Regions from separate parts of the Pantoea sp. CCBC3-3-1 genome, predicted to be linked through region 3. Evidence: riboswitches for the same ligand, from Rfam matches in the RefSeq annotation. Region 3 holds a riboswitch; each other region holds the start of a gene.
What was found. Region 3 has a riboswitch for thiamine pyrophosphate ahead of thiB (thiamine ABC transporter substrate binding subunit). Riboswitches for the same ligand answer to the same signal wherever they lie in the genome.
Positions count from the first base shown of each region.

Region 1 (10,423 bases), 2.4 Mb from region 3:
GATTTGCGTGGCAATAATCAACCCAATAAAATTGGTCGCCGGATTAGCAATAACCAATCCAAGGGCGAACAGCCCCGGCGCAAGGCAAATAATCAATGATTCATAGGTCGTGGTGCCCGGAATAATAATCCCGACGTACAGCACGCTGATAACGATGGCAATGACCACGCCTTTTAAGAAGACCTTCATTGAAGCAACGGGGCTGTCCAGAGCCGCGAAAAACGAGCAGACCACGGCGGCCATCATCGGTGCCGTTGAACCATCTTTCCAGCCCGTGCCAATCCAGAACAGGCAACCCAGCATCGTTGCGGCAAAAGCGGTAAAGCAGGATAAAAGCATTAACCCTTTGTCGGCATGTTTTTTAATCAGCTTTTGCCCGCCGCGCTGTTTTTTACTGCTGATCAAGCTAACCCGCTCCCTGGCGCCAAAATAACTTTCCGCTACCCGGACAAAATTAAGCAGTCGCTCAAGCAGCCCAACAAGCAACAGCCCCTCTTCCGCGTTCATGTCGCCATGATAGTAGCGCCTTTCGATCTCATCCTGCGCCGCAGCAAGGTCCGCCTGTATTGCCTGTGCGTTACCGCTCTGCTCCGGACTGTTGAGCCAGACAAGAAAATGGTTGAACGCTTCAGCGACAAAATCCGGCAGGCGGATATCCTGTTCGGCCAGTAAACTCAGGCGCTTCTCAATGGCGGTCAGCGTGGGGATGAGATAAGAAAGGTGCTGATATTGGGCGCCCACCAGGCGAATGAGCTTTCGGGCAGCGTCGCCTTCGTAAACACAATGGGTAATCAGCGATTCAACGGTGGCAGGATAACTGGCCATCTGAACCAGAATATGCTCTCTTTCCGGCGAAGGGTTTTTTGCCTCAACGGTCAGCAGCTCGTTACAAAGTTTTTTGGCGCTGTCGAACCAGTGATTGACGCTATTTTCCAGCAGGCTGCGCATTCGCACCGGGAAAACCAGCATATGCACCAGCGCGCTACAAATAATGGCAACGGTAATCTCTTCTATACGCGAAATGACCGTGTAGGTAATAGAAAGCGGCGTAGTAACATCCGCAAAGCCCATAATGGCCGCACTGTATCCTGCCAGCATAAAGACATAGCTTTTCGGCGTGCGATCGTGCAGCGAAAGGTATAAACAACAGGCAACCCACAGCGAAACGCTGAAGCTGAACAGGATCGGCGTGGTAACGGTAACCGGATAGATGAGAAAAATAAAAATCCCGCCCAGCACGGTGCCAAGCAGACGAAACAGCGCTTTTGACAGCGTCGAAGCAGAATAGAGCTGCGAGATAACATAGACTGAAACCATCGCCCACGCTGGCTTATCAAGATTTAGCACCAGCGCAATATATAAAGCTAAAAATGCCGCGATGCCGGTTTTCAGGGCAAACAGCAGGGCATTTTTTGACAACCATTTCATGAACAACAGCTCGCGACGAATTAAAAGGCTATTTTATCCCGAGCGGAAAAAGATTAGCGCCCTTCTGCTGGCTGAAGTTGTAACAAAATTACTGAAAAAGCAGGAAATTCAGGGGCGCATCCGGCCCCTGAATCATCAGTCAGGCGATGGTGACATCTTTCGCCAGATAGACATCCTGCACGGCGTTAATCAGCGCCACGCCCTCTTTCATCGATTTTTTAAAGGCTTTACGGCCGAGAATCAGCCCCATTCCCCCCGCGCGTTTATTAATGACCGCGGTGCGCACGGATTCCGCGGTGTCGGTTTCGCCAGCCGAAGCGCCGCCAGAGTTAATCAGCCCTGCGCGTCCCATATAGCAGTTCGCCAGCTGGTAACGCACCAGATCGATGGGGTTATCGCTGGTCAGCTTGCTGTAAACCCGCTCATCGGTAGAGCCAAATTTCAGGGCATTATAACCGCCGTTATTTTCCGCCAGTTTTTGTTTAACGATATCGGCACCGATAGTGGCAGCCAGATGATTGGCCTGGCCGGTTAAATCGGCGCTGGCATGATAATCCACGCCATCTTTTTTGAAGCCATTGTTGCGCAGATAAGCCCAAAGCACGGTGACCATCCCCAGCTCGTGCGCCCGCTCAAAAGCATGTGAGATATCTTCCAGCTGGCGGCGGGACTGCTCAGAGCCAAAGTAGATAGTTGCGCCAACCGCCACGGCTCCCATATTGAAAGCCTGTTCAACACTGGCGTACAGCGTCTGGTCGTACTGCGTGGGATAGCTCAACGTTTCGTTATGATTCAGTTTCACCAGAAAGGGAATACGGTGTGCATAGCGGCGTGAAACCGAAGCCAGCACGCCGTAGGTTGAGGCGACACAGTTACAACCCGCTTCAATGGCCAGTTCGACGATGTTTTTGGGATCGAAATAGAGCGGATTCGCGGCAAAAGAGGCCCCGGCAGAATGCTCCACGCCCTGATCCACAGGCAGAATGGAAAGGTAGCCCGTGCCCGCCAGGCGACCGGTGTTATACAGCGTTTGCATATTACGCAACACGGTTGGTGAACGGTCGTTATCGACCATCACCCGGTCAACATAATCCGCACCCGGCAGATAAAGGCTGTCTGCGGGGATGGTCATGCAGCGATGTTGCAAAAGAGAGTCTGCTTCTTTGCCCAGTAACTGTACGATGTCCGTCATGTAAACTCCTGTTGGTGTATGAGAGCAAACGCCCCCGGCTGAAATGCCTGACCCCCAACAGCGTGGACCCGCAACCGCGCTTAAGGCAAATTGCTGACTCCATTTTTCAGAACCTTCCCCATAAAGTTTTTTGCCAGATGCGCTACCACCAGCGATAAAAATGGTGCACCGGCCCAAAACCTGCGCCCACTTCCAGCGTATCCGCCTGTTCCAGCGCGACCTGAAGCCACTGTTTGGCTTCGCGGACGGTTGTTATCCAGTCCTGATGACGCGGGCGTAGCGCCGCCAGGGCAGAAGAGAGCGTACAGCCGGTACCATGCGTATTTTTTGTCGGCACGCGCAGAGCGGTGAAACGCTGCTCCAGTTGAGGCGTGAACAGCCAGTCAGGGCTTTCTTCATCGCTCAGGTGGCCGCCTTTCATTAATACCGCCTGACAGCCCATTTCCAGCAGTGCCCTGCCCTGCTGCCGCATCTCGTCTTCATCACGGGCAATTGCACAGCCCAGCAATGCAGCCGCTTCGGGCAGATTGGGCGTAATCAGCGAAGCCTGAGGTAAAAGACGCTCCCGCAGCGTCTTTACTGCGCGCTCCGACAACAGCGGATCGCCGCTTTTGGCCAGCATAACGGTATCCAGTACCAGCCAGGGAATCTCAGCCCATTGCAACCCCTGCGCGACCACCTCAACAATATCGGAGTCATGCAGCATGCCGATTTTAACGCTGTCGATTCGTACATCACTCAGCACAGAGGAAAGCTGCGCTGCAACGAAATCCGCATCGACAGGAAAGACGGATTGCACGCCGCACGTATTTTGCGCTACCAGTGCGGTAATCACGCTGGTGCCGTAAGCACCCAGCGCTGAAAAAGTTTTGAGATCGGCCTGAATGCCTGCCCCACCGCTGGGATCGGTGCCGGCAATTGTCAGCGCGTTGATTCGTTTCATGCCATCGCCTCCGGATGTAAACGAGACAATTCATCAAGAAACAACGGCACGAAGGTGCCTGGCCCGCCCGCTGTGGCAGCAGCCTTTTCTCCGGCCAGGCTCATCAAACGGCAAGCGCTGGCGGTATGAACCAGCCTGTCACCTGGCAGCGCGGTAAAACCGGCAACCACCGCTGAGAGCGCGCAGCCCGTTCCTACCACCCGCGTCATTAATGCCGAGCCGCCTGGCACGGCCAGAATGCGGAGCCCATCGGTAATGAAATCGATCTCGCCCGTCACCGCAATCACCGCCCCGGTTGATTTAGCCAGCAGCGTGGCCGCCTCCAGCGCGGCAGAGGAGTCGTGGAGGCTATCCACACCTCGCCCGGAAACCGTCTGACGAGCCAGCGCCATAATTTCCGAAGCATTGCCACGAACGGCGGCCGGACGGTATTCCAGCAGCTGCTGGCAGAAGTCACTACGGAAAGTTAAGGCGCCCACTGCCACCGGATCCAGCGTCCAGGGACGCCCGGCTTTTACGGCGCTTTTAACGGCGGTAAGCATCGCCTCACTGCGCGCCGCTGTTAACGTTCCGACGTTGATCAGTACGGCATCCGCAATAGCGCTGAACTCCCGGGCTTCAGAGGGTTCGATAACCATGGCAGGAGAAGCGCCAAGCGCCAGCAAAACGTTGGCGGTAAAGGATTGCACCACATCGTTGGTCAGGCAGTGGATCAGCGGTGAAGCCTGGTGAAAAAGATTTAAAGAAGGCGCAGCCATCGCTGCCGTAAAGCGAGAAGGTTGGATCAAAATAAGACTCCCAACCGGCGTACAAGAAGGCGATGCGGTTGGGCATCTGACTTCCCTCCGCTGGCATTATCCAGTTCAGGTTCAACGGGTTTTTCTCAGCCCTTTCTTTGGAAAGAAACGGCACCCCGAGTCATAGTGCAAGCTTTGCAGCATAAGGAAGCGGCTGGATTAACGCAAGTTTTACCTCATCCTGCCGTTTCGCCTAAGAAACAGCTGAAGCTATTACAAGAAGAACACATGAATCTCACAAATAAAATAGTCGACCTGTCAATATAAATATATTTGCAACCTGCCTAACATTAACTGGAAGCATTAATCATAAAACTAAACTAACGCGCCAGTTTAATACTTATTAAATCGGCACAAAAGGTGGCTTTAAAAAAATCACATGGCAAACTTAATCAGTAATAAGATAATTCTTATTGCTGTACGCACCAAAGATATTTGCAACATGCCGATTACAAAGGGAATTAAATGAAGCTTAAGTTTCTTGCTATTTTTTGCTGCAATTTCTTTGCCGCCACGTCCGTTCTTGCTGGCGTGATGCGGGAAGATGTCGCCGTTCAGGAATACCGCGACTTTGCTGAAAACCTTGGGAAATATGCGGTTGGCAGAGAAAATATTGAAGTTTTTAAAACCGACGGCACTTCTGCAGGCATACTTGATTATCCGATGCCTGATTTTGGTGCTGTTGTCTCCGGCGGCTACGCTACGCTTTTCTCTGCCTCTTACCTTGCCAGCGTACAGCATAATACCGGTTATAAAACCGTTGATTTTGGCAATAACGCCAAATACAAAACGATCTATAAATTGATTAATCGCAATGAATATGACGTGCGCGATTTTCATCTGCCTCGTTTAAATAAGGTTGTCACTGAAGCTGCCGCCATCCCTTCCGTGGTTGGCACGGAATTACGCGAAAATCCAGATCGCTATACCTGGTACGCCCGGGTGGGCGCGGGTACGCAATTTCAGGTTGATGCCGAAACACAAGAGCTGGTGCAACTGGCGGGCGCTTACAGCTGGAAAACCGGCGGTACCATGACCAATCCCACTTTCGAAAACTGGCGCCTGCGGTGGTACAACTACAGCCCGGATGATCCCAACGTGCAGCCGTTGGACAGTGCCAGCCGGGGCGGCGACAGCGGCAGCCCAATGCTGGTTTATGATAATGTCGATAAAGTCTGGAAACTGGCAGGCGTATTAACCAGCGGTGGTAACGACGGGCCTTATAATCTGCGTTCATATATTTTATTTGTGCAGGATGCTTTTGTTGAGCAAGTGATGGCGGCCAATGTCGATCCCGATATTACTGATAGCAGCGCCGAGGGCATTATTAACTGGGATCCAAATGCCATTACCCAAGGGGCTAAAAGCTGGCTGTGGCATGGCACTGATAAAACGCTGCCCACCGATGCCACTAACGAAGAATTAGATGCCACGAAAGATCTCCGTTTTAACGGCGAAGGCGGCACTCTGGTTTTAAACCAGGCGGTTAATCATGGCGCTGCCAAACTTCAGTTTTCCAATAATTATCAGGTTAAATCGGCAGAGGGCCAGAATAACAGCTGGGTCGGCGGTGGTATCGAAGTTGATGCAGACAAGACCGTACTCTGGCAGGTAAATGGCCTTGCTGGCGATGTGCTGCATAAAATCGGTGACGGCACGCTGCATATTAATGCGACAGGCGCAAACAGCGGTGGATTAAACGTGGGTGCCGGGACCGTTATCCTCGATCAGCAGGCCGATGCAAACGGCTTAAAGCAGGCCTTTTCTACCCTGACGCTGGTTAGCGGTCGTCCGGTGGTGGTGCTGGCGGATAAAGATCAGATTAACACCAAAAATATTCAGTTTGGCTATCGCGGCGGGACGCTGGATATTAACGGCAACGGCTTAACTTTTGCAGAAATTAACCATAACGATAATGGTGCAAAAATTGTTAACCGCAACCTGGATAAAACCGGCGTCGTCACGCTGTATGGCAATGGTTTCAACTTTCCTGGACATATCGGCGAACAGAATAGCGGCAAACTAAATCTTTCCTATTACGCATCAGACAGCGCTTACCGTGCAACACTGTCCGGTGGGGCCGATGTGGAAACGCTGGCGGTGAAGCGCGGTGAGCTGATTTTGTCAGGCCAGCAAACGCTGCATGCCGGTAACGTATTCTACAGCGACGACTGGAGCGAGCAGTCTTACCTGACAAACAAGACTAATGTGCTCTCGGGTGCAGCATTAACGGTGAGCGATCATGCCATTTTAGACGGGACGATCTCTGTCGCAGACAATGCCAGCCTGACTCTTTATGCCCATACTCTGCTTTCAGGTAGCCTGACGCTGGCAGGAACGGACAGCGTGCTGACGGCGGATATTACCGAACGTGAAAGCAGCGTAGAAGGTCTGTCATCCATGATTACGGCAGATATTAGCGGCAACGGTAAGTTGGTAAAAAGCGGTGAAGGTGTCTTACTCGCTGAAGGGGATATTACCACCGCTGGGGATATCGAATTAGAAGCAGGCACGTTGGCGCTAAATGGCAATGTGGCCCCTTCTGTCAATATGGCAAGCGGTACCGTGCTGGCGGGTAGCGGAACGCTACAGACGGTAAATGCAAGCCAGGGATCAACCCTCTATCCTGGCGCTTTATATGCCGAAACGGCGAATTACTCGACGCTGAGTCTGGCTAATCTGAATACCAGCGGTACGGTGAATCTGGCACTGAACAGCGCTTTCAATCGCAATGCGACCGACAAGTTGCTGATTGCCGGAGACATCAACGATGGCGACTCTGTTATGGTTAGCATTAACAGTCTGAGTAGCTGGACGGACAGTGACAGCAACGCCAACGGCACGGCCGATAATACGGAAGGCGTATCGATTATTCAGGTTGGCGGAAATTCGTCAAAAGATCGTTTCAAACTGGCGGGTGACTATGTTGCCAGCGGCGCATGGGCTTATGGCCTGTATGCATTTGCTCCGGGAAGCGCGGCGGAAAGCGAGCGCGAAGTCAGCGGTAGCGGCAGTCAATATTGGGATTATCGCCTGCAAAACGTTCTGTTATCCGAAGGCAGCAATAGCGAGCCGGAAGCGCCTGCGGAAGAAACCCCGATCGTCACGCCAGAAGCACCAGCCGAAGAAGCGCCAATCGTCACGCCGGAAGCGCCTGCCGAAGAAACGCCAATCGTCACGCCAGAAGCACCAGCCGAAGAAACGCCGATCGTGACGCCGGAAGCGCCTGCGGAAGAAGCGCCAATCGTCACGCCGGAAGCGCCTCCGGAAGAAGCGCCAATCGTCACGCCGGAAGCGTCTGCGGAAGAAACCCCAGCCGCAACGCCGGAAGCGCCTGCCGAAGAAACGCCAGTCGTCACGCCGGAAGCGCCTGCCGAAGAAACGCCAATCGTAACGCCAGAAGCACCTGTGGAAGAAACCCCGATCGTGACGCCGGAAGCACCTGCCGAAGAAACCCCGATCGTGACGCCGGAAGCGCCTGCGGAAGAAACCCCAGCCGCAACGCCAGAAGCACCAGCCGAAGAAACCCCGGCCGCAACGCCTGCGGAAAAGGAACCGCCTCAGCCTGCAAAACCGACGCGACGCGCGGTGACGCCGCAGGTTCCGGCTTATATTTCCCTGCCCTCCGCGCTGTTCCGGGCAGAAGAACAGCTGGCCATGTTATTCAAAGAGAGCGCGCTGGATAGCGCGAAAGAAGGCCACTCTCGCTTTTTCCTGTTCGGCTACCGCGGTGATGATAATTACCAATCGGGCAACAGTTTTATGCAGTATGGCTACAACTATAAAAGCCAGTACAAAGGCTGGATGATGGGCACAACGCTGGCGGCCTGGCATAACGATCGGCAGTCGCTGAATGTAAGCGGCGCATGGTCAAAAGGCGATCTGAGCTTTAAGCCTTCCGCCGCAGATGGCGTCAGCCAGGGTAACGTTGACAGCAATGCGCTGAACCTGATGCTCTCCTGGCACTATGAGGACTATTATCTTAACCTGCTGTCCGGCTATGGCTGGTCCAAAGGCACTATTTCGACCCGTTTGCGCGGCACCGCAGCATCACCCAACGTTAAGCAATTTTTTGGTGAGGCAGAAGCCGGTAAATATATTCAATCAGGCGCGCACAGGTTTCGGCCTTATGCTGGCTATCGTCAGCAGCAGATGCGGATAGCCAACTTTACCGATGTCGATCGGGCTCAGGTTAGCTATCAGCAACAGCGACGTGAAGCCTGGATTGGCGGGCTGGCTTACGACTACACCCTACCCGCAGGAAAATTAGGCACGCTGCGCCTGGGTACGGACGTGAACCTTGCAGTCAGGCCAAATAATCAGGGTAAAGTGGTGATAGGCAACGGGCAGAGCAGTAAGGACTTCCACACCGGAAACGGCGGAAACAGCCTGAATATCAAGACCGAAGGCCGGCTGGAGATAAACAAAGATATCGCCCTGACAACGCAGGTGCGCCATCAGCGTAAGCTGCAACAGGAAGGTGCTAACGACTGGCTGTTTGCCGGCGGTATCAACATCAGTTTCTAGCCTAAAACCCCACCCGCTCCCCGTTCCATCGGGTAGCGGGTTTCCCTTTCCCCCGGAAATCCCCGATGTTCCCCTCTGAAAGTTTTTGCTAAAGTTCCTCCGATCCCCTGAAAAAAGCCCGACCACAGAACAACGAGAAGCAACATGACAAGACCGCTTAACGAGCAGTACGGTATTAGCGTTGCCGCCCTGCAAATGCTGAATTATTTACAGCAAATCGCCCGTGGCGATCGCTCGTTCACCATTCGTGATACCACACTTAACAACCGCTGCAACGTTACGCCGCCGGATAACTTCACCCTGCTCGATCAGCTGTTTGAAGCCGGAAAAATTGATTATGAATACCGTGGCACCGGCATTGAAGGCGAACGCCATGTGAAACCTGTTTGGGGATCAAGATGATTGTTATCCGCGCCTTCACCGAAGCCGATCGTCCGTTTTTACGCACGCTATTTCTGGCGGCCCGAAAGGCAAACTGGCACTGGCTCGATGGCGAAGAGTGGCGGCTGGAGGACTTTGACCGCGTCACGCTTGGCGAACGGATTCTGGTAGCTGAAGAAGAAGGACACCGTAAAGGATTCGCTGCTTTGCTGCCTGCCGACAACTTTCTGCACAGTCTGTTTGTCGATCCAGCCTGTCAGGGCCAGGGCATCGGCAGTGCTTTACTTCAGGCTGTACAACGCAGTTTCACCTCAACCGGCGCGTTAAAATGCCTGAAAGCTAACGCCCATGCTCTCGCTTTTTATCAGCGGCACGGCTGGAAAAGAGTGGGCAGCGGCGAGGGCGAACAGGGAGAATATCTGTTACTGCACTATGTGCTTTGACGGCGTAAAGCGGCTGGACATAACAGCCCGGCGTTCACCGGGCTGCACGATTACACTGCGCGGAAGGAAATGTCGCCAGGAATGACTTCGCCTTCCCAGTAAAGCTGTGCGGCAACAAGGCCTGCCAGCTGACGATAGAGGTAGGTGAATTCGCTGTCAGGGCGGCGAATGACGGTGGGCTGTCCATCGTCCAAATCTTCGCGCAGGGTAATGTGTAGCGGAAGCTGGCTAAGCAAACGAGTTTGATACTGTTCCGCCAGCCGTTGTGCCCCGCCGCTGCCAAAAATCGGTTCGTGATGGCCGCAGTTGCTGCAAATATGCATGCTCATGTTTTCAACTATACCCAATACCGGCACGTTGACCTTTTCAAACATCACGATCCCTTTTCGTGCATCGATGAGCGCAATATCCTGCGGCGTAGTGACAACGACAGCCCCGGTCACCGGCACGTTCTGCGCCAGCGTCAGCTGGATATCACCGGTGCCCGGCGGCATATCCAGTACCAGGTAATCCAGCTCGGGCCAGAGCGTTTCGTTAAGCAGCTGCATCAGCGCTTTGCTGGCCATCGGCCCGCGCCACACCATGGCGTTATCGTCCGTCACCAGATAACCAATCGAGTTGGTTGCCAGGCCATGGGCCATGATCGGAGCCATATGCGTGCCGTCGGGCGAGGTTGGCCGCTCATCGGTAGTGCCGAGCATATCGGGTACGG
Region 1 covers NZ_CP034363.1:3,229,807-3,240,229, forward strand. The annotation lists gene EHV07_RS15185 (FUSC family protein) at 1-1,428, opposite strand, end outside; gene fbaB (class I fructose-bisphosphate aldolase) at 1,568-2,620, opposite strand; gene thiD (bifunctional hydroxymethylpyrimidine kinase/phosphomethylpyrimidine kinase) at 2,763-3,563, opposite strand; gene thiM (hydroxyethylthiazole kinase) at 3,560-4,351, opposite strand; TPP riboswitch at 4,387-4,489, opposite strand; gene EHV07_RS25090 (S6 family peptidase) at 4,826-8,887, shown strand; gene EHV07_RS15210 (hypothetical protein) at 9,032-9,289, shown strand; gene EHV07_RS15215 (GNAT family N-acetyltransferase) at 9,289-9,711, shown strand; gene apbC (iron-sulfur cluster carrier protein ApbC) at 9,762-10,423, opposite strand, start outside.
Region 1: another riboswitch for thiamine pyrophosphate. It lies ahead of thiM (hydroxyethylthiazole kinase); the one in region 3 lies ahead of thiB (thiamine ABC transporter substrate binding subunit).

Region 2 (10,423 bases), 560 kb from region 3:
GCCGCATCCAGCGTTTTGCGCTTAATGCGGTTACTCATGGAAAAACCGCAATAGGTGCAGTCGTTGGCGCAAAGATTGGAAAGATAGAGCGGCACGAAAAGATTGACGGCATGGCCGAAGCGCTGGCGAGTCAGCATCTGCGCTTTTTGCGCCATCGGTTCCAGCCACGCCTGAGCAGCTGGAGATAATAACGCCATCAGTTCCTCCCGGCCGACTCTGGGCGCATTTAACGCCCGTTCCACATCAGCCGATGTTTTGCTGTGGATCCGCAGGCGGATATCATCCCATTCCAGCTTTTCCCACTGTGAGACAAATGTTTTCATATCGCCTCTCCGCTTTGCAAAAAGCGCGTAAGCGGACTGGAGGCAACGGCCTGCTGATGACGACTTCCCAGACCGGCGCGGTAAGCCAGTTCGCCAGCCTCAACGGCCAGCCTGAAAGCGCGCGCCATCTGGACGGGTTGGCTGGCTGATGCCATTGCGGTATTCACCAACACCGCATCGGCACCCATCTCCAGCGCCTCGCTGGCATGACTGGGGGCGCCAATCCCTGCGTCAATCACTACCGGAACGCCCGACTGCTCGATAATGATCGCCAGCAGATCGCGGGTCTTGAGTCCCTGATTGGTGCCGATTGGCGCACCAAGCGGCATCACTGCGGCGCAGCCCGCTTCTTCCAGCCGTTTGCACAATACCGGATCGGCATGGCAATAGGGCAGTACCGTAAATCCTTCTCTGACCAGCACTTCAGCCGCTTTCAGCGTTTCAATAGCATCAGGCAGCAGATAGCGCACATCAGGATGAATTTCCAGTTTGACCCAGTGGGTACCGAGCGCCTCACGCGCCAGACGGGCGGCAAAAATCGCTTCTTCCGCCGTTTTCGCGCCGGAGGTGTTTGGCAGGAGCTGCACGCCAAGCTGCTGTAAAGGGAGAAGGATGCCATCGTCGCTGCCGCGCAGATCTATCCGCTTCATTGCCATCGTCACCAGCTGCGTACCGGATTCTTTTAACGCTTCCAGCATGATAGCCGGGCTGGCGAACTTCCCCGTGCCGGTAAACAGCCGGGAAGAAAACGTTTTATCAGCAATCTGTAGCATTTTAACCTCCGGCAATGGCCTGGAAAATCACCAGTTCATCGCCTTCCTGTAAAAGATAAGCTTCCCAGCGCTCGCGTGGCACAATACGCTGATTTACGGCCAGCGCCGTGCCGGGCTGGCTGCGTGACAGCGCGTTCAGCAGATCGTGCAATGTCAGTGGCGCACTGATGGTTTGCGGTTCGTCGTTAATGACAATGCGCATTGCGTTCTCCACAAACCGGGCAGTTTTCGCTGCGTTCAAGCGTGAGCGTGCGCCAGGTTTGCTGCCTGCCGTCGAATAACCGCAGCCGCCCCTCTAAAACGGAAGGCTGTCCCGCCAGCATTTTTAACGCTTCGAGCGCCTGTAAGGTGCCCATTACGCCGACCACCGGGCCGAGCACCCCTGCATTACGGCAATTCCGCTGTGGTTCAGCTTCGTCAGGCCACAGGCAGCGATAGCAGCCATGGCGAAAAGGCGGGGCCAGCACCAGCAGCTGGCCGCCAAAGCCTACGGCGCTGGCGCTGATCAGCGGGGTTGCGTTTACTACGCAGGCGGCATTGATTGCATGCCGCGTCTCCATGTTGTCGCTACAGTCCAGGACCAGGTCGACCCATTGCACCGTTTGTGTCAGGAGCGCGGCATCCATGCGTTGCTCCATGGCGATAAACTCCACCTGCGGGTTCAAATCCTGCAAATGCTTTTTAGCCAGCAGCGCTTTGCTCTGGCCGGTTTCATTACTGCGGAACAGGATCTGACGCTGGAGGTTGCTGATATGCACGTTGTCGTTGTCGGCCAGCAGTAACTTGCCGACGCCTGCGGCGGCAAGATAGAGCGCAGCAGGCGATCCCAGTCCACCCAGGCCTACAATCAGCACGCTGGAGCGCTGCAATTTTTGCTGTCCGTCAAGGCCAAACTCCTCCAGCAGCAGCTGGCGGCTGTAGCGCATGAAGTCGTTATTACTGAGCATGAGCAATGCCTCCCGTACCGGCCAGCGCGAGGAGTTTTGCCGTGGCAGATTGCCAGTCGGCCGCCTGGGTTATCGCACTGACCACGGCGATGCTGCCCACGCCGGTTTCCAGTACCGCAGGCGCACGCGCAAGACTGATGCCGCCAATCGCTACGGTAGAAACGCCCTGCAAGCGCGAGACGTACCGTCTTAACGCCTCAAGTCCCTGAGGAGAAGAGGGCATCTCTTTGGTTTGCGTAGGAAAAACATGACCTAAGGCAATATAGGAAGGCTGTTCGGCCAGCGCGCGATCCAGTTCGGCATCATCATGGGTGGACAGACCCAGACGAAGCCCGGCGCGGTGAATCGCATCCAGATCGGCAACGTCCAGATCTTCCTGACCCAAATGGACGCCATAAGCCTGATAACGAATAGCCAGGCGCCAGTAATCGTTGATAAACAGCCGTGCCCGGTAGCGTTTTCCCAACGCAATTGCAGTAGCAATATCCTGTTCTACTGCCTCTTCAGGCCGATCTTTTATCCGTAACTGGAGGGTGCGCACCCCAGCTTCCAGCAGACGCGCTATCCATTCCACGCTGTCCACTACCGGGTAAAGACCGAGGCGAGCTTCCGTCAGGGGAAAGGGGCCCCGGTTCATACTTTCTCCTCCGGCGTCAGCGCATCGGCAGGATGATAAAGCTCGCTGCCACGGCTACGGAACGCCTGTGACATTTCCGCCATGCCAATCTCGATAGGTTTTGCTTCCGCTTCCTGCTTAGCCGCATATTCACGGACTTCCTGAGTGATCTTCATCGAGCAGAATTTGGGCCCGCACATCGAACAGAAATGGGCAACCTTGCCGGATTCCTGCGGCAGCGTCTCATCGTGGTAAGCGCGTGCGGTGTGGGGATCGAGCGCAAGGTTAAATTGATCTTCCCAGCGGAATTCGAAGCGTGCTTTAGACATGGCGTTATCGCGGATCTGCGCGCCGGGGTGGCCTTTGGCAAGATCGGCAGCATGCGCGGCGATCTTGTAGGTAATCAGCCCCTGTTTCACATCTTCTTTGTTGGGCAGGCCCAGATGTTCCTTCGGCGTCACGTAGCAGAGCATGGCGCAACCGAACCAGCCGATCATCGCGGCACCGATGCCGGAGGTAAAATGGTCATAACCCGGGGCGATATCGGTGGTCAGTGGGCCAAGCGTATAGAAGGGCGCTTCATGACAGTGCTCCAGCTGTTCAGTCATATTGCGTCTGATCATCTGCATCGGCACATGTCCCGGCCCTTCTATCATCACCTGCACGTCATATTCCCAGGCAATTTTGGTCAGCTCGCCCAGCGTGCGCAGCTCGGCAAACTGCGCCTCGTCGTTGGCATCCTGAACAGATCCGGGACGCAGGCCATCACCCAGCGACAGCGAAACGTCATAAGCAGCGCAAAGCTCACAGATTTCGCGGAAGTGTTCATACAGGAAGCTCTCTTTATGGTGCGACAAACACCATTTAGCCATGATCGAGCCACCGCGTGACACAATGCCGGTCAGGCGTTTTGCCGTCATCGGCACATAGCGCAACAGCACGCCCGCATGAATAGTAAAGTAATCAACGCCCTGTTCAGCCTGCTCCAGCAGCGTATCGCGGAACACTTCCCAGTTCAGATCTTCCGCCACGCCGTTCACTTTCTCCAACGCCTGATAGATAGGAACGGTGCCGACAGGAATCGGGCTGTTACGCAGGATCCACTCGCGCGTTTCGTGAATATTACGGCCGGTAGAAAGATCCATGATCGTATCGGCGCCCCAGCGTGCGGACCACACCAGTTTTTCTACTTCTTCTTCGATGGAGGAACTGACAGCGGAATTACCGATGTTAGCGTTTATTTTAACCAGAAAGTTACGGCCGATAATCATCGGCTCAGATTCGGGATGGTTAATATTCGCCGGGATGATGGCGCGTCCGGCGGCCACTTCCTGACGAACAAACTCCGGCGTTATGTTTTCAGGCAGACTGGCACCAAAGCTATTACCCGGATGCTGCTGGAGCAGCACTTCACCACGGATCCGCTCGCGGCCCATATTCTCTCTGATTGCGATAAATTCCATCTCGGGTGTAATAACACCCCGCCGGGCGTAGTGCAGTTGAGTCACGCATCGGCCAGCCAGCGCACGACGAGGACGCGGCAAATTATCGAAGCGCAGATGATCTAAGCCTTCATCCGCCAGACGCTGCTGCGTATAAACCGAGCTGAGTTGTTTGATATATTGCGTATCACCACGCTCGCTTATCCAGCCGTCACGCAGCTTATTCAGACCGGCATGCACATCAATTTTTGCCTCGGGATCGCCATAAGGGCCGGCTGTATCATAAACCGGAACCGGCTCATTTTCTTCCAGCAGCGGATTATCTTTGCTGCCGCCAACGACGGTCGGACTGAGCTGTATTTCGCGCATCGGTACACAGATATCCGGGCGTGATCCGGTCAGCCAGATGCGTTTTGAATTGGGAAAGGCAGAACCTTGCAGGGAATCAATAAACTGCTGCGCTTCGGCACGTTGTTCACGACGATTGGGTTTTTTACTGGGGGTAGACATAGCAAGTTCCTGAATAAAGGGAATGTTGCTTGTCCGGAGTTCGGAGGAGTAAGCGCAGGGTGTGAACAAGTGGCGTTACACCCACACTGAATATTTACTCTTGTTCCCTTCGCAGGTACTAACCTGATCAGGTTCCGCGGATCCCGAATGAACGGTCTCAGCCCCTAAGGGCACTCCGACAAGAAGAATTCTGCTGCCCGTAAGCAAACAGAACGACAGTGGCTGGCACAGGGCGAACCACCTGTATTGCCCATTCAGCATAAAGGGGCTTTTTTAAAACTACAAGGATTTTACATTTTCATAACGACTTACGCCGGACGAACAATGGCCTCATCATTAGCTGCGTCTTGCTTTACCGTACCTTTCTCTAAGGCCAGCTGGATGAATTTATCTTCCAGGGTAAAACGCGCTTCCAGCGCTTCGCCAACTTCTGACAGCGCCTGCTGAAACTCCATGCAGTTGTTGTGATCGATAGCGTTTTCCAGATGAGTATCATAAATACGCATAATCAGTTCAGTATTGGCCTGCAAAGAGGGATAGATTAGCGCGGCTTTGGCCAGCTGTTCCGTACCTTCCATCTCTTCGATAAAGCGTTCATAAGCGGTAAAGTGGCCGGTAGAAAGATAATCGACCAGGCTTTGACAAAAGGTATCCAGCGCGTTTTCGTCGAGCGTACTCAGCGAATCCTTGTTAGGCTTGATGCCAACCATTTGATAATAAGCGATGAGTAATTGCTTACGTGAGTGCAGACAAAAGTCTACCAGGTCGCTACATCCGCCTACGCGCGAGGCCAGAACTTCTAACTGGTTAAGCATGAGTGACTCCGTGAGTGATATTTAACAATGTCTAATCCCAATCCAGTAAGTTTGTGAAGCTGAGGATGAGCAATTTATGGAAGTTGAGATTTCAAGCGTAGACGCTGGCTGGTGGGTTGTCAGCCACGACCATAAACTATGGTTGCCAAAAGGTCAATTACCGTACGGTTCTGCGCAAAACCTGGAACTTACAGGCAAAAAAGCGTCGGTAATTGGTGAGTGGCAGGGCGAGCCCGTTTACCTGATTTGTGAAAGCCGGTCTGATGAAATGGGTTCCCTGCGACAAATCCTCGATCAGGATGTTGGCCTGTTCCAGCTGGCCGGGCGCGGTATTCAGCTCGCGGAGTTCTATCGCTCACACAAATTTTGCGGCTATTGCGGGCACCCCATGCACCTCAGTAAAACCGAGCGGGCTTGCCTTTGCGGACACTGCCGTCAGCGTTATTATCCGCAGATAGCGCCCTGCATCATTGTGGCAATCCGCCGTGGCGACGAAATCCTGCTGGCCCAACACACAAAACATCGTAACAACGTCTATACCGTGCTGGCGGGCTTCGTTGAAGTCGGCGAAACGCTGGAGCAAACCGTTGCGCGTGAAGTGATGGAAGAAAGCGGCATCAAAGTTAAAAATCTGCGCTATGTTTCCTCGCAGCCGTGGCCTTTCCCTCAATCGTTAATGATGGCGTTTATGGCTGACTACGACAGTGGCGAGATCGTCATCGATCCGAAAGAGCTGCTCGATGCGGGCTGGTATCGCTTTGATGCACTGCCGCAGCTGCCGCCAGCGGGCACGGTTGCCCGTCGACTGATTGAGGACACGGTTGCCCTCTGCCGCGCCGAAGCGGAATAACTGATATACTGTGCCCCTGAATGAAAAAGAGCCCTGAAGAATGAGTGAACTGAAGAACGATCGTTATTTGCGCGCCCTGCTGCGCCAGCCAGTAGACGTAACGCCAGTATGGATGATGCGCCAGGCGGGGCGTTATTTGCCAGAATATAAAGCAACGCGCGCCGTGGCCGGTGACTTTATGTCGCTGTGCAAAAACGCCGAGCTGGCTTGTGAAGTGACGCTACAACCGCTGCGGCGCTATGCGCTGGACGCGGCGATCCTGTTCTCCGATATTCTGACCATCCCGGACGCCATGGGATTAGGGCTCTACTTTGAAGCCGGTGAAGGGCCGCGATTCTCCTCGCCAGTCACCTGCCGCGCCGATGTGGAAAAACTGCCTGTCCCCGATCCTGAGCAGGAACTGGGTTATGTGATGAACGCGGTGCGTACCATTCGCAAAAATCTTAACGGCGAAGTGCCGCTGATCGGTTTCTCCGGCAGTCCGTGGACGCTGGCGACCTACATGGTTGAAGGCGGCAGCAGCAAAGCGTTTACCAAACTGAAAAAGATGATGTATGCGGATCCGCAGACGCTGCATCTGATGCTGGATAAGTTAGCAGACAGCGTTACGCTTTATCTGAATGCGCAGATCCGGGCGGGCGCGCAGTCGCTGATGATTTTTGATACCTGGGGCGGCGTGCTGACGGGGCGTGATTATCTCGAATTCTCGCTGCATTACATGCATAAAATCGTCGATGGCCTGATCCGTGAAAACGATGGCCGTCGCGTACCCGTAACGCTCTTTACCAAGGGCGGTGGGCAATGGCTGGAAGCGATGGCGGCGACCGGTTGTGATGCGCTGGGTCTGGACTGGACCACCGATATTGCCGACGCGCGCCGTCGCGTAGGCGATAAAGTGGCGCTACAGGGTAATATGGATCCGTCCATGCTGTACGCAGAGCCTGCCCGTATCGAACAGGAAGTGGCGACAATTCTTCAGGGCTTCGGCCAGGGGAACGGTCACGTATTTAACCTCGGTCACGGCATTCATCAGGATGTTCCGCCAGAACACGCCGGTGTTTTCGTGGAGGCCGTACACAAACTGTCACGTCAATATCACCAGGGATAATTATGGATATTCAGGCATTAAAGCAGGAGCAGATGACTCGCGCGGCTGAGATCGTGCGTGAAGATGATTTTGAAGTAATGCCGCCGCGCTACATCGGTGGTGCGGATGTGGGATTCGAACAGGGCGGAGAAGTGACTCGTGCCGCGCTGGTCATCCTTGAATACCCCTCATTGAAGCTGGTTGAGCATCGGGTGGCGCGTATCGCCACCACGATGCCCTATATCCCCGGATTCCTCTCTTTCCGCGAATACCCCGCGTTGCTGGCTGCCTGGGCGCTGCTGGAGCAAAAGCCCGATCTGCTGTTTGTCGATGGGCACGGCATCGCACATCCTCGCCGCCTGGGCGTTGCCAGCCATTTTGGCCTGCTGGTGGACGTGCCGACCATCGGTGTCGCCAAACGGCGCCTGTGCGGTAAGTTTGAAGCGCTGGAAGAAGAACCGGGCGCGCGTCAGCCGCTGTTCGACAAGGGCGAGCAGATTGGCTGGGTGCTGCGCAGCAAACGACGCTGTAATCCGCTCTTTATTTCCTCCGGCCACCGCGTCAGTGCCGATACCGCGCTGCACTGGGTGGAAACCTGTTTGCAAGGCTATCGTCTGCCGGAACCGACTCGCTGGGCCGATGCGGTGGCGTCACAACGGCCTGCCTTTGTCCGCTTTCAACAGCAGGGTTAACGGTGTGAGGCGCACGCTTTTCAGTTACACTGCAGGCCGCGCATTTTTCGTTTAAGAGATCCCAACATGATACGTAATCCGATTCACCTGCGGTTGGAAAAGCTGGAAAGCTGGCAGCACGTGACTTTTATGGCCTGCTTGTGTGAACGCATGTATCCCAACTACTGGGCATTTTGCCAGCAAACTGGTTTTGGCGAAGGGCAGCTTTATCGCCGCATCCTCGATCTGATCTGGGAAACGCTGGTGGTTAAAGATGCCAAAGTGAATTTCGATTCGCAGCTGGAAAAGCTGGAAGAAGCGATCCCGGCCGCAGAAGATTACGATCTGTACGGCGTGTATCCAGCAATCGATGCCTGTGTGGCATTGAGCGAATTGCTGCATTCACGTTTAAGCGGTGAGACCCTGGCTCATGCGATTGCCGTTAGCGAAGCGTCAATCACCAGCGTTGCCATGCTGGAAATGACCCAGGCTGAACGCGAAATGACCGAAGAAGAGCTAAAAGCGAACCCGGCTGTAGAAGAAGAGTGGGACATTCAGTGGGAGATTTTCCGCCTGCTTAGTGCCTGTGAAGAAAGGGACCTGGAACTGATAAAAGGACTGCGTTCTGACCTGCGAGAATCAGGGATTAGCAACATCGGTATAAATTTTCAGCAGTAAGGCGATAAAACGTGACTTCAGGCCTGATTTGTAGCGCCTTAAGGCTTCACATTCGCCCCCAGTCTGGTCTACATTTGGGGGGCTGAAAAATGTGGCTATCGGTGCGTGTATGCAGGAGAGTTCCAATACTGGTTTTTCCCTCGCACTTGATGCTTAGCAAGCGATAAATACACTGTAAGGATAACTTATGAACAAGACTCAACTGATTGATGTAATTGCGGACAAAGCGGACCTGTCTAAGACCCAGGCTAAAGCTGCTCTGGAATCCACCCTGGCTGCGATTACTGAGTCTCTGAAAGAAGGTGATGCTGTACAACTGGTTGGTTTTGGTACCTTTAAAGTTAACCACCGTGCTGAGCGTACTGGCCGCAACCCGCAGACTGGCAATGAAATCAAAATTGCAGCTGCAAACGTACCGGCATTCGTTTCTGGTAAAGCACTGAAAGACGCTGTTAAGTAAGCTGACAGTGAAAGGTTTTAAACAGGGGGGCGCTCTGCCCCTTTTGTTAAAACTGGTTTCTCCCCGTTTTTTTCTGACTGCCTCATTCCCACTGACGGCAGCTTCCCTGCTCTCATTGTGTGACGCACTATGATTCGCTCCCGGTTCTTTCTGCTTTCCTCATTGACAGTGATAATGCTTGCCGGTTGCAGTTCCCGTCCCGCGCATCCTGACTTTAGCGCCAGCGGCTATCTTGCCGATCGCGGTGCAGTACGTATCTGGCGTAAAGAGCGTGATTCGCACGTTACCCGTCTGATGACGGTCTATACCCCTTTCAATGGCCCGGCGGTGGAAACCACCGACTATCAGTGGCAGCAGGACAAACTGATCTCTATTGAGCGGCATATTGCGGGTGAGCATCCTGAAAGCGTAACGATGCGCTTTGATCAGGATGGCAGCCTGAGCTTTATGCAGCGGCAGCTGGAAGACAGGCGTGAAGCCCTGTCAGCAGATGCGATCGCGTTATATCAGTATGATGCCGGACGCATGCTAACCGTCAGCGATGATTTATTGAAAGGACGCGTGGTTTTGCAGCAGGGACACTGGAAGCCATCAGGCACGGTGACGTTTTGTCAGAAAGGAACCCGTCATCCCAGCTTTGACCGCTATGCCGCGAGCTATATTACGCAGCATCAGCAGGAATCGGGTAAACCGCTCAGTATTGCCTGGCTGGAAGCACCAGGCGGCACGCAGCTGCTACTGGTTTCCGCAGATGATATATGTCCTGCTCAGCCAACAGCTGAAGATTTCTGAGGCGCAAGCGCAAAGGGCCGAATTGCTCCGGCCCTCATGCAGACTACTTACGGCCAATCGCACGATAGCCAATATCGCTACGGCTGAAGCTTTTATTCCATGAAATATGTTTAGCCAGTTCGTAAGCATGCTTCTGCGCGGCAGCAACATCCTCACCCAGCGCGGTCACGCACAGTACGCGCCCACCGTTAGTCACGACTAAATCATCCTGCATTTTTGTGCCAGCATGGAAGACCTTGCCGTCCGGCGTCTCTTCCAGCGGCAGACCATGAATCTGATCGCCGGTACCGTAATCGCCAGGATAACCGCCTGCCGCCAGTACCACGCCGAGAGAAGGGCGAGGATCCCAGACGGAATCCTTGCTGTCCAGCTTGCCATCTACGGCTGCCAGGCAAAGATCGACCAGATCCGACTTCAACCGCAGCATGATTGGCTGCGTTTCCGGATCGCCAAAACGAC
Region 2 covers NZ_CP034363.1:237,824-248,246, forward strand. The annotation lists gene thiH (2-iminoacetate synthase ThiH) at 1-323, opposite strand, end outside; gene EHV07_RS00925 (thiazole synthase) at 320-1,096, opposite strand; gene thiS (sulfur carrier protein ThiS) at 1,098-1,298, opposite strand; gene EHV07_RS00935 (HesA/MoeB/ThiF family protein) at 1,282-2,043, opposite strand; gene thiE (thiamine phosphate synthase) at 2,033-2,680, opposite strand; gene thiC (phosphomethylpyrimidine synthase ThiC) at 2,677-4,611, opposite strand; TPP riboswitch at 4,699-4,799, opposite strand; gene rsd (sigma D regulator) at 4,920-5,426, opposite strand; gene nudC (NAD(+) diphosphatase) at 5,503-6,276, shown strand; gene hemE (uroporphyrinogen decarboxylase) at 6,317-7,384, shown strand; gene nfi (deoxyribonuclease V) at 7,387-8,055, shown strand; gene EHV07_RS00970 (YjaG family protein) at 8,122-8,712, shown strand; gene hupA (nucleoid-associated protein HU-alpha) at 8,900-9,172, shown strand; gene EHV07_RS00980 (DUF1481 domain-containing protein) at 9,347-9,964, shown strand; gene purD (phosphoribosylamine--glycine ligase) at 10,008-10,423, opposite strand, start outside.
Region 2: another riboswitch for thiamine pyrophosphate. It lies ahead of thiC (phosphomethylpyrimidine synthase ThiC); the one in region 3 lies ahead of thiB (thiamine ABC transporter substrate binding subunit).

Region 3 (10,423 bases):
ATTGTCGCTGTCCAGGCGCGCCTGCGCGTAGCGATCGTCATCGAACAGGGCGAAACGCAGGTTAAAGCGGCGCAGCATTTCAACCAGCCACTGGTGCTGAAGGGTTTCTGGCACCACGATCAGCACGCGTTCGGCGCGGCCTGCCAGCAGCTGCTGGTGGATAATCATCCCGGCTTCGATGGTTTTACCCAGACCGACTTCATCCGCCAGCAGCACGCGTGGTGCATGACGACGGCCCACATCATGAGCAATGTGCAGCTGATGAGGGATCAGACTGGTACGCATGCCGCGCAGGCCGCTGACCGCCAGGCGGTACTGTTCGCTCTGATATTTACGGGCACGAAAACGCAGGGCAAAGCGATCCATACGATCGAGCTGGCCGGCAAACAGGCGATCCTGCGGTTTGCTGAACACCAGCTTACTGTCAAGCATCACCTCGCGCATCAGCACGCCAGACTCGCCCGTATCCAGACGCGTACCAAGATAGGCGACCAGACCATTTTCAGTAATCACTTCAACAACTTCCAGCTGCCAGCCTTCGTGACTGGTGATGGTGTCGCCCGGGTTGAAGATCACACGAGTAATAGGAGAATCATTTCTGGCGTAAAGACGGTTTTCACCGGTGGCGGGGAAAAGCAGCGTCACCATGCGCGTGTCTACCGCGACGATGGTTCCCAATCCCAATTCGCTTTCCGTATCGCTGATCCAGCGTTGACCAAGTGTAAAAGGCATAGATATTCGGCTCGATTCTCGTAGAGGTTGTTTCAGGCAATAGCACTACCGCCCGGCACTCTGTGCCCGGCAAAATACAATTCAGATAGTCAGGAAGGGCGCTATGGTACTGGAAGGTGGCGCGTTCGTCACCTGTCAAAAAAGCCCCAACTGACCAGTTACCAGTGTAGCAAAGTCATCCTGCACAAAAGGAAGAATCCCCTCAGCGACTGGCTGTAGCTGGCGTGAGAGGTAATGTTCGTAGTCCAGTGGCGTGATGCGAACCTCCAGCGGTTCCGGGCCGGACGTTGCCATCACATAGCGAATTTTTCCGCCTTTCTGATATTGCAGAGGCCGTCCCAGCTTCTGATTTTGCTCATCGGCAATCCGCGCAGCCCGCACGTGAGGCGGTACGTTGCGCTGATATTCATCCAGCGGACGTCGCAGCCTTTTACTGTAGGTTAGCTGTTCGTCCAGCTCGCCATCCAGCAGCTGGCGAACGGTTTCGCGAATATAATCCTGATAAGGCTGCTGTTTAAAAATTCTGAGGTAGAGTTCCTGCTGAAATTTTTTGGCCAGCGGCGTCCAGTCGGTTCGTACCGTTTCCAGCCCTTTAAACACCATGCGTTCCTGTTCGCCTTCGCGGATCAGTCCGGCATAGCGTTTTTTGCTGCCCTGTTCCGCGCCGCGAATGGTGGGCATTAAAAAGCGGCAGAAATGGGTTTCATACTCCAGTTCCAGCGCGCTGGTCAGGTTTAGCGTTTCCCGCAGATGCGTTTGCCACCAGGCATTCACTTTTTCCACCAGCTGCTGGCCAATGGCTGCCGCTGAAGCCTCATCATGTGGCGTTTTCAACCAGACAAAGGTGGAGTCCGTGTCGCCGTAAATCACGTCATAGCCTTCGGCCTCTACCAGTTCTTTGGTCTGGCGCATGATCTCATGGCCTCGCATCGTAATGGAGGAAGCCAGGCGCGGATCGAAAAAGCGACAGGCGCTGGTGCCCAGCACGCCGTACAGCGCATTCATAATGATTTTCAGCGCCTGAGAAAGCGGCTTGTTGCCCTGTTTTTTCGCCGCTTCACGGCCCTGCGAAATCTGACTGACAATTTCCGGCAGGCAATGCGTAGTCCGGGAAAAACGCGCGCCGCGAAAGCCGTTGACCGAGTCCGCCTCGTCAGGGTGGGCCAGGCCTTCGACCAGCCCGACAGGGTCGATCAGAAAGGTGCGAATAATCGAGGGATAAAGGCTTTTGTAATCCAGCACCAGCACCAAATCGTACAGTCCGGGCCGGGAATCCATCACGTAGCCGCCGGGGCTGGCTTCCGGCGCCACTTCGCCAATACCTGGCGCCACAAATCCGGCGCGGTGCATGCGAGGCAAATAAAGATGGCTGAAAGAGGCAACCGAGCCGCCGTGACGATCGACAGGTAAACCGTTGACGGTTGCGCGCTCAAGCAGAAACGGCATCAGATCGGTGTGCTGAAAAATGCGTGTTACCAGCTCGCAGTCTTTTAAATTGTAATGGGCGAGCGCGGGTTTGTTTTCGGCAAAGCGCTGGTCAATCTCCTGCATTCGGTCCCAGGGATTGTTAATGGCTTTGCCTTCGCCTAACAGCTCGCGCGAGACGGATTCGAGACTGAATGAGGCAAAATCCCAGAAAGCGGATTTGAGGGCGTCAATACCGTCAATAATTAACCGTCCGGTCGCCTGAGCAAAAAAGATCCCTGGCTTGAAGCCGTGCTCGCGCCACTCCAGCGTCTCATTATTACGACCCAGCCGCAGCGGAATACCGTAGCGATCGGCATGCTTTTGCAACATGCGCAGGTCAAACTGCACCACGTTCCAGCCAATCAGCACGTCAGGGTCATGTTTCAAAAACCAGGCATTGAGTTTTTCCAGCAGCTGCGGGCGGCTGGCGACGTATTCCAGATTGAAATCCAGCTTGCTGGCATCGCCATTCTCCGGCCCCAGCATATACACGTCACGCTGGCCGCAGCCTTCCAGACCAATGCAGTAGAGTTCACCGTGGCGGGTGGTTTCAATGTCCAGCGAGACCCATTTCAGCGGCGGACGGTAAGTCGGATTAGGTTTGAGGCGGGCGTCGACCAGGCTGTTACCGCGAGGCTGGCCGCTGAACCACACGGGAGCGGTAATAAACCGTTCCATCAGGAAACGTTCCGGCGGGCGGATATCCGCTTCATACACCATCACGCCATTTTCCCGCAGCAGCTTTTCCAGTTTTTGCAGCTGGCGATACTGTTTACAGTAAATAGCGGTGACCGGACGCTGCCGGAAGTCTTTCAGATTAAGCGGCACCAGCCGATAGTCGCGCTCATGCGTAAGGAGCGCTTCGGCCTGAGCAAGCTGCTGCTGAGGAAGAAAAGCCACCGACTCCTGCACGGGCAATACCACCCGCTGCGGGCCGGCATCGGTCGCCAGCCACAGAACAATCTCCGTCCCGGACGGCGTGTCCCGCCAGTGGCGGGTAAGCAGAAAGCCTGCGCGTGCGTCGTTCACCAGATGCCCTTATTGCTGTCACAATGAACAAGGATAACATGTTCATTTATACAGTGTCTCCCGCCTTATCCATGTCGTTATCGCTTGCGTCAGTATTCGCATACAAATCAGCGCTTGACGCCATTCAGCCAGCTCAGGACAATCCGGGATCCTGTTACAGAAAATGTGAAAAGTATGGAAGCCTGGCTACAACATCTTATTACGCAATCACTTGCCTGGTCGCTGCTGGCTGTTGGGCTGATTACCTTTTTCGAATCGCTGGCGCTGGTAGGGCTGCTGCTGCCCGGCACGGTGCTAATGGCGTCGTTTGGCGCGCTGATCGGCAGCGGCCAGATTGGTCTGTACCCGGCCTGGGCCGTGGGAACGGTCGGCTGCCTGCTTGGCGACTGGATCTCCTACGCTATCGGCTGGCAGTTTAAAGGACCGCTTCACCGCTGGTCGTTTATCAAAAAACATCAGGCGCTGATGGATAAAACAGAACATGCGCTGCATCAGCACAGCATGTTTACCATTATTGTCGGTCGCTTTGTTGGCCCGACGCGTCCGCTGATCCCGCTGGTCGCGGGCATGCTCGAACTGCCAGTGAAGAAGTTTATTCCGCCGAATATTATTGGCTGCATCTTTTGGCCGCCGCTTTATCTGCTGCCGGGTATTCTGGCTGGCGTGGCTATCGACGTGCCAAAAGAGGCCAACAGCGGCCTGTTTAAATGGTTGCTGTTAGCGGTTGCGCTGCTGGTCTGGCTGGGTGTCTGGCTCGGCTGGCGCTGGCTGCGGGTGAAAAAACAGAACGACTGGGCCACGCCTTATCTGCCCGTGTCCCGTTTACGCTGGCTGGCACCGTTAATGATGCTGGCGGCCATCGCCAGTTTTATTGCTATTCAGTTCCATCCTATGATGCCAATTTTCCGCCATCTGCTGTGGCAAGTATTTATTGGATAGTGATGTGTCGGGGTCGGCCGTTTATCGCAGGCCGATCCCTAACACCGCCGCCTCACTGACCTCACCGTTCAGCAGTGCCTGTGTGCTGCCATCCCAGTAAATGCGACCATCGACAATCAGCACGCTGCGATCCGCGATGCGTGCCGCATCTTCCAGACTGTGCGAGACCATCAGCAAGGTAAGATTACGCTCCCGGCAGACTTCATCGACCAGCTGTAGCATTTCTTTGCGCAGGGCGGGATCTAATGCCGAGAAAGGCTCGTCCAGCAGCAAAAGCGGCTGCTGACGCATCAGACAGCGGGCGAGGGCGGCACGCTGGCGCTGGCCGCCAGAGAGTTCCGCAGGCAGCCGCTGCAAATATTCACTCAGCCCCACGCGCCCGGCAATAGACTGCAACTGTTGCTTTTGGCCGGCATCAAGCTTCATGCCCGGGTGCAGCCCCAGCGCGATATTTTGCGCCACGGTGAGGTGGGTAAAAAGATTGTTTTCCTGAAACAGCATCGAAACCGGGCGCTTTGCCGGAGCACTTTTGACGTGGTCTTGACCTGCCAGCAGCAGGCCACCGCTGTCGGCGTGAAGAAAACCAGCGATCAGTGAGAGTAGCGTACTTTTCCCTGCGCCGCTTGGCCCAAGCACCGCGACCCGCTCGCCAGGCTGCATTTGTAAGGCAAAACGCATTGGCAGATGATGATAAAGATAGGTCAGATTAGTCAGCGTTAGCATGGCGTCCCGGCAGTTTTTCAATCAGGGTAAACAGCAAAAAACAGAGTAGCAGCAACAGCAGCGCGCTAACCGCACCGTCCGCGCTGCGATAGGCGCCAATTTGCTGATAAAGATAATAAGGCAGCGTGCGGAAATCATCATTGCCAAACAGCGCTACGACGCCAAAATCGCCAATCGACAGCACGCAGGCAAAGGCCAACGCCTGTGCCAGCGGTCGTTTCAGCGCGCGAATTTCAATCAGACGCACCCGGTTCCAGCCGCGAATATCCAGTGCTGTACACAGGCGATCGTAGCGTTCTGCAATGTCGCGCAGCGGATTTTCCAGCACTTTCATTGCGTAAGGGATGGCCATCAGCGCATTAGTAAAAATGACGATGCCGTCTGCCGACTGCGGTAGCCCGGTGGTTTCATTAAGCAGCAGGAAAAAACCGGTAGCTAATACAATGCCCGGCATCGCCAGGATCAGCATACCGCTCAGCTCCAGCATCTGGCCGGAAAAAGGCCGCTGCCGCAGACGCAGCTCGCGACTGCTCCACAGCAGCATAAAGGTCAGGATCACGCACAGCATGCCCGCACCCAGTGCAATCCGCAGCGAGGTAAACGTTGCCTGCCAGAGTGCAGGCTGTTGCAGCACCCTGGCCATTCCGCCGTTCAGGCCCTCGGAGATAACGGCCACCAGGGGAGGCAGTAGTAACAGCAGCGCCAGCGTTAGCAGCAGGCCGTCAGTGAGTTTTGCGGTCAGACTCTCCTCCGGGTTGCGCCAGCCACTGATATTGGCCGTTCCGGCAGGCAGCGCCTTACTGAGTCGCTGGCTAACCATCACCAGCGCCAGACAACAAACCATCTGGATCAGCGCCAGCAGCGCTGCCCGGCCGGGATCATAATCAAAATTTAACGCCTGAAAAATAGCCAGTTCAATGGTGGTCGCTTTTGGCCCACCGCCCAACGACAGCACGGTTGCGAAGCTGGCAAAGCACAGCATAAAGATCAGCGCGCCCGCAGGCAGGATCTGGCGGCGCAGCCACGGCCATTCCACAATCCGAAAATGGTTCCAGCCAGCCACCCCCAACTGGGCAGCCAGCTGGCGCTGTTCGCCAGGAATTTGCTCAAGGGCCTGAAGCAGCAGTCGTGCGGCCAGCGGCAGATTAAAAAATACGTGCGCCAGTAAAATACCTTGCAGGCCGTAAGGCGTGAAGCTGTAGTTCAGCCCAAGCAGCGAACAAAGCTGCGCCAGCCAGCCGGTGCGGCCATATACGCTGAGGATGCCGAACACCGCTACCAGCACCGGCAGCACCAGCGTCATCGCGCAAAGGCGTAGCAGCATTTTTCGCCCCGGAAAGCGGCGGCGATATAAAGCCCGCGCCAGAGGAATAGCGGGCAGGACTGAAAGCGAGGCAGAGAGAAAAGCCTGCCAAAAAGAGAAGCGCAGCACGTGCCAGAGATAGTCATCCTGCCAGATGCTGTGCCAGTCGACGGCAGGCGCGCTGCGCCACAGGGCCGTTATTGCCAGCAGTGCAACAGCCACCAGCAGCGTGGCCGCCAGTGCACCCGGCACCAGCGGACCGGCGGTTAGCGGCTGACGGCGCGTTGCCATGCATTGATCCACTGGCTACGTTGGCTGGCGACTTCCTGTGGCGAATACTGAAGCGACACGGTCGGGATGGTCAGCGTCTCAAAGCCTGCGGGCAGCTTGCTCTGCACGACGGGGTACATCCAGTTCCCTTGCGGTATCGCGCTCTGGAAAGGCTTATCCAGCATAAATTGCATAAATTTCTGTGCCAGCTGCGGCTGCTTGCTGCCTTTCAGCTGCCCGGCGACTTCCACCTGCAAATAATGACCTTCGCTGAAGTTTGCCGCAGCGTACTGGGTTTTCTTCTCTTCAATCAGATGGTAAGCCGGAGAGGTGGTGTAGCTCAGCACCATATCGCCTTCCCCTTTCAGGAACAGGCCGTAAGCCTCGCTCCAGCCTTTGGTCACGGTGACGGTTTTCTTCGCCAGTTTTTGCCACGCGTCCGGCGCATTATCGCCAAAGACTTTTTGCATCCACAGCAGCAGGCCAAGCCCCGGCGTGCTGGTGCGTGGATCCTCATAAATCACCTTCAGTGGGCGATCGCTTTCCACCAGTTCCTTCAGGCTTTTGGGCGGATTTTGCAGCCGGGTTTTGTCATAGACAAAGGCGAACCAGCCATAGTCGTAAGGCACAAAGGTGCTGTTGCTCCAGCCACCCGGCACGGTGATTTTGTGAGTATCGACATGACTCGCGGCAAACAGCCCGGTTTTTTCGGCCGCATCCAGCAAGTTATTATCCAGCCCCAGCACCACGTCAGCCTTACTGTTTTTGCCTTCCATCCGCAGACGATTAAGCAGCGAGACGCCATCTTCCAGCGCAACATACTTCAGCTCGCAGCCGCAGCTGGCTTCAAAAGCTTTTTTAATTGCCGGGCCGGGGCCCCAGTCGGCAGAGAAAGAGTCGTAGGTATAAACCGTCAGCGTGGGTTTGGCGGCAAAGGCCGGGAGCGAACAGAGAACCATCAGAGGAAGAACTTTTTTTAACACTTTGCGTTCCTTGTAGAGGGAAGTGACGCATGATCTGAGCAGGCGAGTCATCTCAAATCCCTGGGCCGGTATTAGCCGGGTCAGGTTCGATGGGTTTTTCTCAGCGTAAACGGACTAACAACCCGTTATGCACCCTGTTGAGGTCGGCATAATCATAATGATTTCCGGCGGCTTGCGAAAGCATCACGATTCCGGCGGCGCGAACCAGGCGGATTTGAAGTCGAACCAGCCGAGCGTGTTCATCCGCACATTGCGCATGCTGCGTTCGCCTTTCAGCAACAGCCAGTGGTGAAACAGAGGATGGAGGCTGCCGCTGGTAATCAGCTTCCTGCTCCAGTCGGCCAGCGGTAGCTGCTGTTCACGCCAGCGCTGGGCGTCGCTTTCCCAGTCTACGGTCAGACAGTGGCGCATCAGCGGCATTTCATACAGCAGGGCAAACAGCGAAAATTCCAGCGGCAGCGTAAAGTTGGCGCTGCCCAGCCAGATATCGCTTTCTGCCTCGCCACGATACCAGGTTTCGTAATCGACCTGTCTGGCGATCAGTTCAACGCCTTTCTCAGCCAGCAGCGGCCGTAAGGCATTGGCGATGCCCTGATGTTCAATATGATCGCTATAGAAAGTCAGCGTTAGCGAAGTCAGGCCTTCCGGTTTTTCTACAGGCGTGATGTCATTGCGATGATGCCAACGCGGCAGCAGGCCCCACGCGGGAAACCAGTAGCGCTGATAGCCAACGCCGGACTGGTTCAGCAAGGCAATGGGATTAGCAATGGCGCTGACCCAGCGTCTGATATGCTCATTGCGTCCTGCCTCTGAACGCTGATCGAACAGCAAAAAATAGCAGCCTTCCTCCAGGCGGCTCTCTTCCGACTTTTCGGCCTCGCTGCCGCCTTCCAGCTTCACGCCTGAGTAGACCAGCTCCTCACTGATTTCTGGCAATACCCAGATATTGACCTCATCAATGAGCGCTCTGAAGCCAAAGTAATCATCAAAGGCCTGAATACGCAGCTGGCTTTGCTGATTATGCACCACCGCATAAGGCCCGGTACCAATTGGCTGGCGAGCGAAGTCGGGCAGGGAAGGCCACTCTTTCGGCAGGATCACGGTGCTGACGCTGCCCAGTAGCCAGGGAAGCCAGCTGTCAGGTTGATGCAGATGGATATCCAGCGTCCATGGGGTAGACGACGAAATATGCTGGAAATTGGCATACAGCGGCTGGGCTTTGAGCCTTTCCAGCGAGGCGATAACGTCCACCATCTCCATCTCACGACCGTGATGAAAATGGATCGCCGGACGTAAGAAAAAACGCCAGTGGCAGGGCGAAACCTGCTGCCAGTGATGGGCGATATCCGCTTCGATTTCCCCGTTTTCCTCATTTATCCGCGTCAGGCTGCTGAAGATTTGGCGGGCAAGGTGCGTTTCTGAGCGGCGCAACGGCGTAGCCGGATGCAGGTTGAGCAGTGAACGGTAGTAAAGAACGCGAAGGATATGCCGTCCCTGGCGGAAACTGCGGCCCAGATGCGAGATAAGCATCTGGCGGACGGCATTTTTATCGCCAACCAGCTGCACCAGCTGATCGATGCGATCCTGTTCCAGCAGGTCCTCCGCCCGCTGCTGCTGTAACGCGAGTCCGGTATAAAGAAAACTCAGCGTTGAGCGCTTACCGCGTCCCGCTTCTGCCTGCCACGCCAGCCAGCCTTCCTGCTGCATCGCATTCAGCAGATTACGCATATGGCGGCGTGAACAGCTAAGCTGCACGGCTAAATCGTTGAGCGTGGTTTCCTGTGTCTTGCCCTCACAGCATTGCCACAGCCGGATAAACTGCTGATGTAAACGCTTCGATGTCATAAAAGAGGAACTCTTGGCCAAAAGCTGTCAGTTTTTCTTGCCTTATATTAAGGCAATAATGAAAGCGGATGAAAGAGCGGGAGGCATTCTCTGAATGGCGCTCTGACATTTCATTTTTTTACGATCTGAGTATGGTGCTGTTTCACCAGCCAGCGGGCGTTTTGCCTGCTGGCTTTTTTCATTGCATGTTTTCTTCTATGCTTCGTTATTCCCTGCTGTCGCGATATTTTTCCTTGAAGGATCAGTTATGAAATCGCTTCTCACGCCCGGCCGTCGTATCAATCCTGTGTATCTCGCTTTTATGGCCGTCTCTTTTATGGTCGGGGTTGCGGGTGCGCTTCAGGCACCTACCTTAAGCCTGTTTCTGACTCGCGAAGTGCAAGTGCGTCCGTTTTGGGTTGGGCTGTTTTATACTGTTAACGCTATTGCCGGGATTGTGGTCAGCCTGCTGCTGGCCAAACGTTCGGATAACCGTGGTGACCGACGGATGCTGATCCTGTTTTGCTGTTTGATGGCGGTAGGCAACGCGCTGTTATTCGCTTTTAACCGTCATTACCTGACGCTGATTACCTTCGGCGTACTGCTTTCAGCGATCGCCAGCGTCTCGATGCCACAAATTTTCGCCCTGGCACGTGAATATGCCGACAGTTCGGCGCGAGAAGTGGTGATGTTCAGCTCGGTAATGCGTGCTCAGCTGTCGCTTGCCTGGGTTGTCGGCCCGCCGCTTTCCTTTGCGCTGGCGCTGAATTATGGCTTTACCACCATGTTTGCTATCGCCGCAGGCCTGTTTGTGGTTTGTATTGCACTGATTTGGTTTGCGCTGCCCTCTGTTCCACGGGTTGAGCAATCGCCTGAGGTATTAGTGACCCAGATAAGCGCCTGGAAAAACAAGGATGTGCGCCTGCTGTTTATCGCCTCGCTGCTAATGTGGACCTGCAATACCATGTATATCATTGATATGCCGCTTTATATCAGCAGCGTGTTGGGATTGCCGGACAAACTAGCCGGCCTGCTGATGGGCGTGGCGGCAGGGTTGGAGATCCCGGCGATGCTGCTGGCGGGTCATTATGTAAAGCGCTTTGGTAAACGTAAAATGATGCTGTTTGCGGTGCTGTCCGGCGTGGTGTTTTAT
Region 3 covers NZ_CP034363.1:801,951-812,373, forward strand. The annotation lists gene rapA (RNA polymerase-associated protein RapA) at 1-732, opposite strand, end outside; gene polB (DNA polymerase II) at 868-3,228, opposite strand; gene EHV07_RS03620 (DedA family protein) at 3,403-4,167, shown strand; gene thiQ (thiamine ABC transporter ATP-binding protein ThiQ) at 4,189-4,890, opposite strand; gene thiP (thiamine/thiamine pyrophosphate ABC transporter permease ThiP) at 4,874-6,484, opposite strand; gene thiB (thiamine ABC transporter substrate binding subunit) at 6,460-7,446, opposite strand; TPP riboswitch at 7,486-7,593, opposite strand; gene sgrR (HTH-type transcriptional regulator SgrR) at 7,630-9,291, opposite strand; gene EHV07_RS03645 (sugar efflux transporter) at 9,539-10,423, shown strand, end outside.